2 linked regions of the Puniceibacterium sp. IMCC21224 genome follow. The protein of the gene in region 2 interacts with the protein of the main gene of each other region in a pairwise test. Links are inferred from orthologs where the notes say so. Each region holds a gene or a part of one and is shown on either strand. Other genes may lie near its edges. The genes, in order: rho and nusG.

What was found.
Region 1: the proteins of nusG (region 2) and rho interact in binary tests that used the Escherichia coli proteins (3 or more experiments, as listed by UniProt). The link is inferred for Puniceibacterium sp. IMCC21224 from one-to-one orthologs.

Annotation. Positions count from the first base shown.
Region 1 is NZ_LDPY01000001.1:250,956-257,792, reverse strand. What follows is about bases 3,970-6,806. They hold rho (transcription termination factor Rho), read right to left. Parts: upstream 6,106-6,806; coding sequence 4,834-6,105; downstream 3,970-4,833. Other genes in these bases: IMCC21224_RS01170 (nucleoside triphosphate pyrophosphatase), read left to right, coding at 6,656-6,806; mnmE (tRNA uridine-5-carboxymethylaminomethyl(34) synthesis GTPase MnmE), read right to left, coding at 3,970-4,814. Also shown: IMCC21224_RS01200 (ParB/RepB/Spo0J family partition protein), read right to left, coding at 1-214; IMCC21224_RS01195 (ParA family protein), read right to left, coding at 228-1,037; 16S rRNA (guanine(527)-N(7))-methyltransferase RsmG, read right to left, coding at 1,030-1,653; tRNA uridine-5-carboxymethylaminomethyl(34) synthesis enzyme MnmG, read right to left, coding at 1,650-3,518; more of mnmE, read right to left, coding at 3,531-3,969; more of IMCC21224_RS01170, read left to right, coding at 6,807-6,837. UniProt on the Escherichia coli protein: Facilitates transcription termination by a mechanism that involves Rho binding to the nascent RNA, activation of Rho's RNA-dependent ATPase activity, and release of the mRNA from the DNA template.
Region 2 is NZ_LDPY01000001.1:3,204,616-3,211,341, reverse strand. What follows is about bases 2,576-5,301. They hold nusG (transcription termination/antitermination protein NusG), read left to right. Parts: upstream 2,576-3,533; coding sequence 3,534-4,070; downstream 4,071-5,301. Other genes in these bases: rplA (50S ribosomal protein L1), read left to right, coding at 4,648-5,301; rplK (50S ribosomal protein L11), read left to right, coding at 4,197-4,646; secE (preprotein translocase subunit SecE), read left to right, coding at 3,135-3,332; IMCC21224_RS26565 (hypothetical protein), read right to left, coding at 2,576-2,833. Outside these bases: yghU (glutathione-dependent disulfide-bond oxidoreductase), read left to right, coding at 1-98; choV (choline ABC transporter ATP-binding protein), read right to left, coding at 163-1,176; choW (choline ABC transporter permease subunit), read right to left, coding at 1,173-2,006; more of IMCC21224_RS26565, read right to left, coding at 2,237-2,575; more of rplA, read left to right, coding at 5,302-5,346; rplJ (50S ribosomal protein L10), read left to right, coding at 5,604-6,119; rplL (50S ribosomal protein L7/L12), read left to right, coding at 6,191-6,568. UniProt on the Escherichia coli protein: Part of the processive rRNA transcription and antitermination complex (rrnTAC). The complex forms an RNA-chaperone ring around the RNA exit tunnel of RNA polymerase (RNAP).

The sequences.
Region 1 (6,837 bases), 3.0 Mb from region 2 along the record:
CCTTAGCGCGGATTGAGTTGGCGAGCTCTTCGAGCTGATCCGGCGTGAAGGTGCGGCGCGGCTGATCCGGGTTCGGAAAAATCTTTTCAACCGGGATTGCTCGATCCGCGCGGTCATTTTCTTGAGCCGTCGTATCGAGATGCGGCTCAACATCAGCCATCAGCGCCGAGAGGCCGCGCCCAAGGCCGCGGCGGGTATCACGTTTTTCCACCATCGGGAATTCCTCTTCAGGCTGCAAGTTTTGCATTTTTCTTGAGTAGTTCCAAAGCCAGGGCGCGATATGCCCTCGCGCCTTTGGAAGTTGTATCGTAGGCCAAAACGGGCTGAGCAAACGATGGCGCCTCACTGACGCGAACATTTCGCGGAATGACAGACGCAAACACCAGCTCGCCCAGATTGGCGCGGGCGTCTGCTTCGACCTGTTGCGACAGATTGTTCCTGGCGTCGTACATTGTCAGAACCACACCTTCGATCCGAAGATTTGGATTGGCTGTTTGCCGAACCTCGCGAATGGTTAGCATTAGCTGCGACAGGCCTTCGAGGGCAAAAAACTCGCTCTGCAAAGGCACGAGGATTGAATGGGCTGCCACCATTGCATTTACGGTGAGCAGATTTAGTGACGGAGGACAGTCGATAAGAATGAAATCATATTCAAACGCGTCGATCGCTGGCTGCCGTAGCGCATCGTGCAGCAAGAAACTGCGCTTTTCGTTTGAGATCAATTCGATATCAGCAGAGCTAAGATCAACCGTTGCGGGGATCAGCGACAGATTGGACGTGGCTGTGATCTGAATAACGTCTTTAAGATCCACCTCATCCAGCAACAGTTCATAGGTGGTATAAACGCGATCATCTGGGTCGACACCAAGTCCCGTCGAAGCGTTTCCCTGAGGATCAAGATCGACAACAAGCACTTTGAGGCCTTGCTCGGCAAGTGCCGCCCCGAGGTTGATGGTTGTAGTGGTTTTTCCCACTCCACCCTTCTGATTGGCGATAGCAATGATTTTAGGGCCGACAGGCCTGGACAGATCAGACATGGGTTAGCGCTCCGATTTGCAGGATTACGGCGAACGGGTCAGTTTTGCTTGTATGCGATTCTAGGGAAAATGACCATCTGTCTCGTGCTGGCGCTAACTCTTTTTTCCAGCGCTCGCCCTTAGGGAATAGCGCGGCCCCCCCCTGAGCCATGTGAAGATCCGCAAAGGCGAGAAGATCTGACAGGTCGCTGAGTGCCCGAGCAGAAATGACTGATGCATTCAGAGGAGGAAGACGCTCAATCCGATCATTTACCACCGCTGCCAGTGCTCCTGTTTCGCGTAAGACAGCTCGCAAAAATGCCGCCTTACGGGCATCGCTCTCGACCAAAGTGATCTTTGCAGTTGGGTTCCTTGACTGTGCTAAGATAGCGACTACCAGTCCGGGAAACCCGCCCCCACTACCTAGGTCTGCCCAATGGGTGAAATCTGATGGAGCCAGATCATAGATCTGGACAGAATCCGCGATATGACGTGTCCATAGATGCTCCATTGAGGCTGGAGAAACCAGATTGATGCGTCGGTTCCATTTTTTTAAAACCTCAGCATATACATCTAGTTGCTCCATTGTTTCACGTGAAACATCCTGGAGAACTTCGTGCCTAAAGCTTTGTGTCATGCGGATTTCTTGCGGGCCGCCTGGCGAAGCCACGCGAGGATCAAAGTAAGCGCTGCTGGTGTCATTCCATCAATTTGTGAAGCCTGAGCAAGATTTGCAGGCCTGCCCCTGGAAAGCTTAAGTTTCAATTCACTGGATAACCCGTCAATCGCTTCAAAGTCAAAATCCGCAGGCACTTCAAGCGCTTCGTCTTTGCGTACTGCATCTATATCCCGCTGCTGACGACCAACATAATTAGCGTAAAGTGCGTCTGTAGCTAGCTGAAGCCGGATCTCTGGCGCGATAGCAGTAAGCTCCGGCGCTTGCGCCAAAAGAACATCAAATCCCAAATCCGGATAAGACAACAGCTGAAACCCATTTCTACGCGCACCGTCCCGGCTAACCTTAACCCCCATGGCATCTAAATCCCGCGGAGTAAAACTGCGCGATTGTAGAAGTGCTCGACCAGACTCAAGTGACTCTGCCTTAGCAAGATAATTGGCCTTGCGTGTTTCAGAAACGCAGCCCCAGTTAATACCCTTTTCGGTTAACCTTTGATCGGCATTGTCTGCGCGCAATGAAAGTCGGAACTCTGCTCGTGATGTAAACATGCGATATGGCTCAGTCACCCCACGAGATGTAAGATCATCAATCATAACACCGATATAGCTATCAGCTCGGCTAAAATGGATCGGCTCACTACCACACGCGAGTTTTGCTGCATTTAACCCCGCAACAAGCCCTTGCGCTGCCGCTTCTTCATACCCAGTAGTGCCATTAATCTGGCCGGCCAAGTATAGTCCAGTCGTTCCTTTCACTGCAAGAGCAAGGTCCAAAGATCTGGGGTCAATGTAATCATATTCGATGGCGTATCCAGGTTGCAGGATCTCGACGGATTCCAAACCCTTGATCGACCGTACATATTCCTCCTGCACGTCGACAGGAAGCGAAGTCGATATCCCATTGGGGTATACAGTATCGTCGTCTAATCCCTCGGGCTCCAAAAAGATTTGGTGGGACGATTTATCAGCGAACCGCACAATCTTATCTTCTATCGAAGGACAGTACCGGGGGCCAACACCCTCAATCCGACCGCCATACATCGCAGAACGCCCGAGGTTTTTCCTGATAATATCGTGCGTTGTAGGGTTTGTGTGTGTGATGCCACAGGTGACCTGCCGAACAAATGGCCGCGTGTTCAAAAACGAAAACATCACCGGATCTCTATCCCCCGGCTGATGTTCGAGTTCACTCCACGCGATCGTACGACCATTCAAGCGGGGCGGCGTTCCGGTTTTTAGACGTCCACGATTAAGATCAAGCCCATCAAGACGTTCAGCAAGGCGCACTGAAGGACGATCGCCCATACGACCGCCCGGCTTTGATTCATCTCCGATGTGTATAACGCCACGTAAGAAAGTGCCTGTGGTAAGAATAACAGCACGGCTAGAGATCGTCGAACCATCCGCAAGAGTTACCCCCGTAACAGCGCCAGATGTCATCGAAAGATCAACCACCTCACCTTCGATAATTTCCAGGTTGGGCATGATCGTCAAAAGTGCGAGCATTTTTTTACGGTAGATTGACCGATCAGCCTGCGCCCGAGGCCCTTGAACAGCCGGACCCTTGCGACGGTTCAGCAGGCGGAACTGAATGCCTGCTTGATCTGCGACGCGCGACATAACGCCATCAAGGGCGTCAATTTCGCGCACTAAATGACCTTTACCAAGGCCGCCAATTGCCGGATTACAGGACATCACGCCTATGCCTGAAATTTTCAGGGACACTAAGGCTGTGCGTGCGCCCATCCGAGCAGAGGCATGAGCGGCTTCGGCGCCAGCGTGCCCACCACCGATAACGACGACATCAAAGTCCAGATGTTTCACGTGAAACACTCCTCACTTACCAACACAGAAGCTGGCAAAAATCTCATCTAATAGCGATTCAACGTCTACATGACCCACAAGCGAGCTAAGTCGTCGAATCACGATTCTGACTTCCTCTGCCGCGATATCATACTCATTTGGACCCCGTCCGACTACTTGCATCGCCGTCTCCAGTCCGTCTACCCCTTCTCGCAGCGCGACGCGATGACGTTCGCGTGTAATTAGGCTTGTCTGCCCGATCCGACCAGAAAGCCGCGCCTGAATATCTGAAATCAACTGAGTCAGTCCAACCCCAGTCAACCCCGAGACGCCCAGTCCATCAACCCGAAGATCTGCCTTGGATTGAATAACCAGATCATCCTTTTCTGGCGTCATGTCTGGCGCCTGCCCTGGCTCAACCAAAAAAACCCGAAGATCCGCTGTTGCCGCCCGAGCCCGTGCACGCCCGACGCCCAAAGCTTCAATTTCATCCACTGTGTCCCGCAAGCCCGCTGTATCCAGCAAGGTAACAGGCAACCCTCCGATATCCATCCGTACTTCTATAACATCTCGTGTGGTCCCAGCTATATCCGACGTTATGGCCGCATCACGTCCAGCCAGGGCATTCAGCAATGTGGATTTACCAACATTTGGAGCCCCGACAATTGCGACTTCAAAGCCCGAGCGAATTCTCTCGGCTCCCGAAAACCCTTGCAGTTCCTGCCGGACGCCTATCAACACTGACGCAAGCAGCTCAAGAACTTCATCGGTCACGTCAACTGGTACGTCTTCATCGGCAAAATCGATCACCGCCTCTAGCAACGAAGCGGCGCGAATCAAATCCAGTCGCCAGGATGACACTCGCTTTCCCAAATCACCTGAAAGAACCCGAAGCGCTTGCCGCCTCTGGGCCTCGGTTTCGGATTCGATTAGATCAGCGAGACCTTCGACTTGTGTCAGATCAAGCCGCCCATTTTCCAGCGCGCGGCGTGTAAATTCCCCGGCTTCCGCCTGGCGAATACCGTCAAACTTCCCAAGTTCAGACAGAACCGCGCGCACGACAGCTACTGATCCATGCAAGTGAAATTCGACGACCTGCTCACCGGTAAAGCTTCGTCCCTCCTCGAACAAAAGGACCAGTGCTTCGTCCAGAAACCCGCCGTCCGACGCTTTTAACACCCGCAATGCGGCGACACGCGGCGATGGCAACGATCCACCCATCTTTCCCGCCACGAACCACGCCAAGGACCCAGATACCCGAACGACGGCTACGCCAGATTTTCCCTGAGCCGTAGCCAGAGCAAAGATGGTCTCCATACTGCCCTCGTTAGTTTTATCAGGTATTCATGGAGTCAAAGAATTCAGCATTGGACTTGGTCTGCTTCAGCTTCGAAATCAGGAATTCGACAGCGTCCGTCGTACCCATCGGATTCAAGATGCGGCGCAGAACAAAGGTCTTTTGCAGGTCACCTTTGTCCACCAACAGCTCTTCTTTGCGGGTTCCAGATTTGAGGATATCCATCGCCGGGAACACGCGCTTGTCGGCCACTTTGCGATCCAGAACGATTTCAGAGTTACCGGTACCTTTGAATTCTTCAAAGATCACTTCGTCCATCCGGCTACCGGTATCGATCAGCGCGGTTGCTATGATGGTCAGCGACCCACCTTCTTCGATATTCCGCGCAGCGCCAAAGAACCGCTTAGGTCTTTGTAATGCATTTGCATCCACACCACCGGTCAAAACCTTACCCGAAGATGGGACCACTGTATTGAACGCTCTACCAAGTCTTGTGATCGAGTCTAGAAGAATAACAACATCTCGTTTATGCTCGACTAGGCGTTTCGCCTTTTCGATCACCATTTCCGATACAGCCACGTGCCGCGTCGCCGGTTCGTCAAAGGTCGAGGACACAACCTCACCCTTTACTGACCGCTGCATGTCCGTCACCTCTTCGGGACGTTCGTCAATCAGCAGGACGATCAGATAGACCTCGGGGTGGTTATGTTCGATGCTCGCTGCGATGTTCTGCAACAGCACAGTTTTACCGGTCCGCGGCGGCGCAACGATCAGGCCCCGCTGGCCTTTACCGATCGGCACCACCAAGTCGATAATCCGGGCCGAGCGGTCGCGGATGGTCGGATCTTCGATCTCCATCTTGAATCGTTCGTCAGGATAGAGCGGCGTCAGATTGTCAAAAGCGATCTTGTGACGCGCCTTTTCCGGATCTTCAAAATTGATTCTCGCCACGTCGGTCAGGGCAAAATACCGCTCGTCATTCTCTGGTGCTTTGATCTCACCCTCAATGGTATCTCCGGTGCGCAGCGAAAACTTTCGGATCATTTCTGGCGAAACATAGATGTCATCCGGGCCCGGAAGATAGTTCGCCTCGGGAGAGCGCAGGAAACCGAACCCGTCTTGCAAAACCTCCAGCACACCATCGCCAAAAATCTCCCACCCTTCATCCGCCCGCTCGCGCAGGATCTGGAACATCATCTCGCCTTTGCGCATGGTCGAGGCGTTCTCGATATCCAGCTCTTCAGCCATAGCCAAAAGATCTTTGGGGCTCTGCGCCTTGAGATCAGCAAGATTCAGTTTTTCGATGATCATGGGACATCCTCATGAGCCCGTAAATTGGGGTCATTTCAGTTTAGTCAGTGGGAAAATGCGTCTTCCGGACGGAAGAGTTCTGGCTATCTAGGCATCTCGGCCGTTCAAGTCAATGCCATGCAAACCTGCATGGGTGAAGCTGGCCGGGACGGTTTGCTATCTTAAATTAATGATATTTTAGAAAAGAGATGATGAAGGTTAAGGGATCGCTCTTTCTGTGGATTAGTCTGTTGCGCGCAAGTTATCCCAAGCTCTCAAACCTGTGTATAGGTTTTGGGATTATTCTGGCGTGAGTTTTGGTGGGTTCTAAAAATCCCTTGTTTTAAGAAAGATTAACGAAAAGTTAACGATCTTACGGCTGTGGATAACCACAAGCAAAACTTTCAATTTTGATGATTATACCTTGATCTAGGTTATCCTTTTCCCCAAAGGAAAAGCCGGAGCAATGTCTGGGACGACTCATATGTTTATCCCCCGGCTTGCAATCGCGGGGCTTTTTCCCCAGAAGCAGACGCAGACGCTCCATAGGGATATCAACGGGTTTCTCCACATGCCACAGGAGATCATTTTAGCTTCGGGATCGCAGATCAGGGCTCAAATGCTGTCATCAGCGCAGGTTCCGTTCCGAATCGAACGTCCGCGAATCGACGAAGACGCTGTACGCGACGCTCTCGTTGCCGAGAATGCGTCGCCGCGCGACATTGCCGATGCGCTGGCCGAACTCAAAGCCGA
Region 2 (6,726 bases):
TGAATCGCGCTTTTGGTGAGCCGGAAACCCAGCTGCGCGAGCGCCATGACGCTTCGGATTTTGACACCAAAACGCAGGACAAGATCGCGGCTGAATAGTCCGCAACACTCGAAGTATACCCCAAGAATTTTCGTACGAAAATTCTTGGGGTCAGCCGCTAGCCTATGCGCTCAACCGGGCAACGATAGAGTCGGCACTGACACTGCCAATCACCGTGCCTAGTTGTTCAACAGCCAGCCAAGGTCGCCCCGCAAGCTGGGCCATGACATCCCGCACCGGCATCTCGGCATTCACCGTAGGTAGACCCGCAGGTTTTGCAGGCAGCATCACGTCGCGTGCGGTCAGTACTCCGAGCGGATTCATGTTTGCGACAAAATCGGCAACGTAGTCTGAGGCTGGAGCTGAAAAAATCTCGCGTGGGGTGCCGCATTGCACGATGCGTCCACCCTGCATGATTGCGATCCGGCCACCCAGTTTAAAGGCTTCGTCGAGATCGTGGCTGACGAAGATGATCGTGCGTTTCAAATCGCGTTGCAGGTCTAGCAATTCATCCTGAAGGCGCGATCGGATCAGCGGGTCGAGCGCTGAGAATGGTTCGTCCATCAGTAGGATCGGCGCCTGAGTGGCAAAGGCCCGCGCCAGGCCCACGCGCTGTTGCATGCCGCCGGACAGTTCCGCCACTTTGGCGTTCGCCCGTTCGGATAGTCCCACGAGGCTAAGTTGTTCTGAAACCTTCTGCGCCCGTTCCGCTGTGGGGACGCCGGCCAGCTCAAGGCCAAACCCGACATTTTCGGCAACCGTGCGCCAGGGCAGCAGACCAAACTGCTGGAACACCATGGCCACACGGCTCTGGCGGATGCGGCGCAGGGCGTTGGCGTTGCATTTGGTAACGTCGACCATCATGCCGCCGTCATTCACCCTCACCGCACCGCGTGCCACCGGGTTCAGCCCGTTGACGGCCCGCAGCAGCGTCGATTTACCCGATCCTGAGAGCCCCATTAGAACCAGGATCTCACCTTCCTCCACATCAAGCGAACAATTGTGCACGCCCAGGATCTGGTCGGTCGCCTGCTGCACTTCGGACCGGCTTTGTCCTCGGTCCATCAGTGGCAGCGCCGCCTCGGGTTTCGGGCCAAAGACGATCGAGACTTTGTCGAATGAAACTGCCTTGTTCATTTGTCACCCACCCGCAGCATCCGATCCAGCATGATGGCAACCACCACAATGACAAAACCGCTTTCGAATCCGAGGCCAGTGTCGACGCGGTTCAGCGCCCGCACCACCGGGACGCCCAGCCCGTCGGCACCTACAAGTGCTGCGATCACCACCATCGACAGCGACAGCATGATTGTTTGGTTCAACCCCGCCATGATTTGCGGCAGGGCATAAGGCAATTCGATTTTCCAAAGGGTTTGGCTGGGTTTCGCGCCAAAGGACTCGGCTGCTTCCAGCAGCTCTGTAGGGGTGCTGGAAATCCCGAGATGGGTCAGCCGGATCGGCGCAGGCACCACAAAGATCACCGTGGCGATCAGCCCTGGCACCATACCGATGCCAAAGAACACGATCGCCGGGATGAGGTATACAAAGGTTGGCAGCGTCTGCATCAGGTCCAGCACTGGACGCATCGCGGCATATAATCTGGGCCGATGCGCCACAGCGATACCAATGGGAACACCCACGCCCATGCAGACAACACAGGCTGACAAGACGAGGGTCAGGCTTTCGGTTGTTTCTTCCCAATAGCCCTGATTGACGATGAAGAGGAACCCGAGGCCCACGAAAAGCGGAATTTTCCAGCCTCGCTGCAAGGCCCATGTTCCAGCCACAAAGGCGGCGATCACCAACAGCGTCGGCGGCGTCTGCAGCACCCAGAGCACTGCGTCGATCATCGCCTCAAGGCCCAGTGCCAAACCATCAAAAAACCAGCCACCATTCTGTTGTAGCCAGCCAAAGACGGCCTCGGCCACATCCCCCACCGGGATTTTGTAGTCGGTCAGCCAGTTCATTTCAGCAATGCCCCCTTGGGTTTTCGCGCAGCATGGCGTGTCGCGCGCGGGATGCAAGAGGTCTGGGCGCTTCATCGACGGTGATAGGAAGCGTTCCGCAACGGAATTTTCCCATTCGTGCGCTGGGGGCGGGGAAAGACGGTAAAAGTCCTTGCGGCACAGAGAAAGGGGGACCATCCAAAGATGGTCCCCCTTTGTTGTTTAGGCATTCACTTAGGCCGATAATTGAATCAGCTTTTCGCAATCGTCTCCAGCTGGGAGCGGACTTCGTTGGTACCCGTACCGCTGTTCACCGCCGCCAGGGCCGATTTCAACTGGGCTTCGGACAGCGCGCTCACATCCAGATCGGGCATGAAGTGCTTGAGGGCAGCAACCTGACCGGCGGTGGCTGAATTGCCTTCGCCGATGGCCTCGTCCGTGCCGATGATAATCGCAGAGACAGTGCCGCCCATATCGGCATTTGCCTCACCGCTGTTGATCACTGCCAGAGCGGGCTGTGCCTGAGCGCGCGACACCATGGTCAGATCAACGCCGGGGGTATACGGCTGAAGTATCGCGATTTCTTCGGCACTTAGCATCGAGGAAGATGAGTGCGAAGCCTTGAATTCAGCTCCCTCTACAACGCTGCGCAGTGTGGCGATGTCTTCGCTGGTCATGTCGCTGCTGTTGATGATGTTCATGGCGCTCGCAACCTGAGTATCGGTGAGCGTCGACGCGTCAACATCGGGCAGGTATCTTTCGATCTGGACGATCTCGCCTTCGGTCGCGGCCATAGCGCCACCGGCCATGCTGAGGGTAAGGGCGGTTGCAATCATAAAGCGTTTCATAATGGTACTCCTTTATCGTTTTCGCCCGGCGCTCTCATCGTCATGCGCCGTGGTATGAAAGGACAACCAGCAAATACGAATTTCGTTCCCGTCGAATTCCGAGTTCACAAACGGTTGATAATATTAGGGAAAGACAAATCAAACAAAAGGAATCGCATGAACGCATTTAGTTGGCGTCCGGTTCCATGTCGCGACGCAGTGTTGCTATCACGATCCCGCTACAGGCGGGCGGGTGTGTGCGCACTTGAAACCGGAACCGCAACCCCGTATGTCAGCGGCCAACCTAACAGAGAAGATATCCATGGCCCGCACAAACCCGCTCCAGTTCGTTCAGCAAGTCCGGTCGGAAGTGGCCAAGGTCGTCTGGCCGTCGCGTCGCGAGGTGTTGCTGACCACTGTCATGGTATTTGTCATGGCGTCGCTTACGGCGGTATTTTTTGCGCTGGTTGACATCGTGATCCGCAGTGGCGTGCAGGAGATGCTGACGTTTTTCGGCTGAGACGTGCCCAAACGTTGGGAAAAGCTGCCCGGCACACTTGAACTCGGGCGGCGCGACGGGTAGTCAACGGCAACTTTCCGCATACGGGCGTGCAATGATTCGTTTTGCACGCCGATTTTCGTTTCGGAGAACGACCCCACAGGTCGGAAGTCTAAAAAGACGCGGGGTATGGCCCGGCGCAGGAATAAGGGTTGAGGCCAGATGGCGAAGCGGTGGTATTCGGTGAGCGTGCTCTCGAATTTCGAGAAGAAGATCGCCGAACAGATCCGGACGGCGGTTGCCGAACAGGAGCTTGAGGATCAGATCGAAGAGGTTCTGGTGCCGACCGAAGAGGTGATCGAGATCCGCCGCGGCAAGAAGGTCACGACCGAGCGCCGGTTCATGCCGGGCTATGTATTGGTCAAGATGGAAATGTCCGACCGGGGCTACCACCTGATCAACTCGATCAACCGCGTAACCGGGTTTTTGGGTCCGCAGGGGCGTCCGATGCCGATGCGCGACGCCGAGGTCAGCGCGATCCTGCACAATGTGCAGGAAGGCGAGGATAGCCCGCGTACGCTAATACATTTTGAGATCGGTGAGCGGGTCAAGGTCAACGATGGTCCGTTCGAAGATTTCGACGGCATGGTTGAGGGTGTGGACGAAGACACCCAGCGCCTGCGGGTCGCGGTGTCGATCTTTGGTCGGGAAACTCCGGTCGAGCTGGAATTCACTCAGGTCACCAAGCAGGGGGCCTGAGGGTAGGGCGCCTTTGGGCGCCGCAAGCGTGGGAGGTGTTGGCATCGCGATGTCCGAACCGCACCACGGCAACGACAAGGCCCGATTGACGCGTCAGGGGGCCGTTGGACATAAAGGAGTAGCCAGATGGCAAAGAAGCTTGCTGGCAAGATGAAACTGCAGATCAAGGCCGGGCAGGCCAACCCGAGCCCGCCCGTGGGTCCGGCGCTGGGTCAGCGCGGCATCAATATCATGGAGTTCTGCAAGGCGTTCAACGCCAAGACGCAGGAAATGGAGCCTGGCGCGCCGTGCCCGACTGTGATCACGTATTATCAGGACAAGTCCTTTACGATGGAAATCAAGACGCCGCCCGCGTCTTATTACCTCAAGAAGGCAGCCGGCATGAAACCAGTGGGCAAACGCAATCGTCCTAAGGGTTCGCCTCTTCCGGGCCGTGAGACTGTCGCATCGGTGACTGTCTCGCAGGTACGTGAAATTGCCGAAGCAAAGATGAAGGACCTGAGCGCGAACGACGTTGAGGCCGCCATGCAGATCATTCTGGGCTCCGCAAAGTCCATGGGCATCGAGGTTAAGTAAGATGGCTAAACTTGGAAAACGCACCCGCGCGGCCCGTGAGGCCTTTGCCGGCAAAGAGGATATCACGATTGCCGAGGCCGTCGCCCTGATCAAGGGCAATGCCAATGCAAAGTTCGATGAAACCGTCGAGATCGCCATGAACCTTGGTGTTGACCCGCGTCACGCTGACCAGATGGTTCGCGGTGTCGTTGGTCTGCCAAATGGCACGGGCAAGACGGTTCGCGTCGCTGTCTTTGCACGTGGCGCCAAGGCCGAGGAAGCCACGGCGGCTGGTGCTGATATCGTTGGTGCCGAAGACCTGATGGAAGCCATTCAGGGCGGCAAGATCGACTTTGATCGTTGCATCGCGACGCCTGACATGATGCCGATCGTCGGTCGTCTGGGCAAAGTTCTGGGCCCGCGTAACCTGATGCCGAACCCCAAAGTCGGTACTGTGACCATGGACGTCAAGGAGGCCATCACGGCAGCCAAGGGCGGTCAGGTTCAGTTCAAGGCTGAAAAGGCCGGTGTTGTGCATGCAGGCGTTGGCAAGGTTTCGTTCGACGAGGCCAAGCTGGTGGAAAACATCCGCGCCTTCGTTTCGGCCGTGACCAAGGCAAAGCCGGCCGGTGCCAAGGGGACGTACCTCAAGCGCATCGCGCTGAGCTCGACCATGGGCCCGGGTATCACTGTAGACGTGGCCGAAGCAAACGTCGAATAACAGATTGGCTCCGGGGCGCGAGCCTCGGGGCGAATGCGGGGCCAGAATATCGGCCTCGTTCTGTCCGAGACGGAGGGTTCCGGGGATATATCCGGAATAATTCCTTCCTGAGATGGGAAACGAGACAAGATTTCCGACAGGTCTTTGACCTTCGGGCGATCACGGCCTCGGGACCCTGACTACGGACCCGTAACGGGTGCGGTCTGACCGCACCCTGACATGAGCCGGGGGGAGACCCCCAAATTTGGAGTAAAACTGTGGATAGAGCCCAGAAAGAGAAATTGGTCGAGGAACTCGGCCAGATCTTCGAAAGCTCTGGCGTCGTGGTGGTAGCACATTACGAAGGTCTCACGGTTGCAGAGATGCAGGATCTCCGGGGGCGCGCACGCGCTGCCGAAGCATCCGTACGCGTCGCCAAGAACAGGCTCGCCAAGATCGCCCTTGAGGGAAAGCCCTGCGCAAGCATTGCTGACTTCCTGACGGGCATGACCGTTCTGACCTATTCCGAGGACCCCGTGGCAGCAGCCAAGGTGGCCGAGGACTTCGCCAAAGATAACAAGAAGTTTGAAATTCTTGGCGGCGCAATGGGTGAGAATGCTCTGGACCGGGCCGGTGTGGAATCCGTGTCGAAGATGCCGTCGCGCGAGGAGCTTATTGCTTCGATCGTTGGCTGCATCGGCGCACCCGCATCGAACATTGCCGGGGCCATTGGCGCACCTGCTTCGAATATCGCATCCATCTTGTCCACAATCGAGGACAAGGCGGCTGCGTAAGCAACCTATGGGATCATCGTGGGGTTGTAATCCCGACGTTGGAACACATTTAGATACGGAAAGAAGTCACAATGGCTGATCTGAAAGCACTTGCTGAGCAAATCGTGAACCTCACGCTGCTGGAAGCACAAGAACTGAAAACTATCCTGAAAGACGAGTACGGCATCGAGCCCGCCGCTGGCGGCGCAGTGATGATGGCAGGCCCGGCAGATGCCGGCGGTGCCGCTGCTGAAGAGCAGACCGAATTCGACGTCATCCTGAAATCGGCCGGCGCCTCCAAGATCAACGTGATCAAGGAAGTCCGCGCAATCACCGGTCTGGGCCTCAAAGAAGCCAAAGACCTGGTTGAAGCGGGCGGCAAAGCCGTCAAAGAGCAGGTTTCGAAAGCCGAAGCCGACGAGATCAAGGGCAAGCTGGAAGCAGCTGGCGCCGAAGTCGAGCTCAAGTAATCGGTTCCGGGTGCGCCCGGAATACTGAAAAAACAGGCTGGATCCGGAGATTGCCGGGTCCAGCCGAGCCTGTCTCAGAGAGGCCCTTATCAGCCATATCGGCGCAAAGGGCTTTTCTAAGGCGAGGTTCAAGGATCGGGAGGCGTCCGGTGGGACGG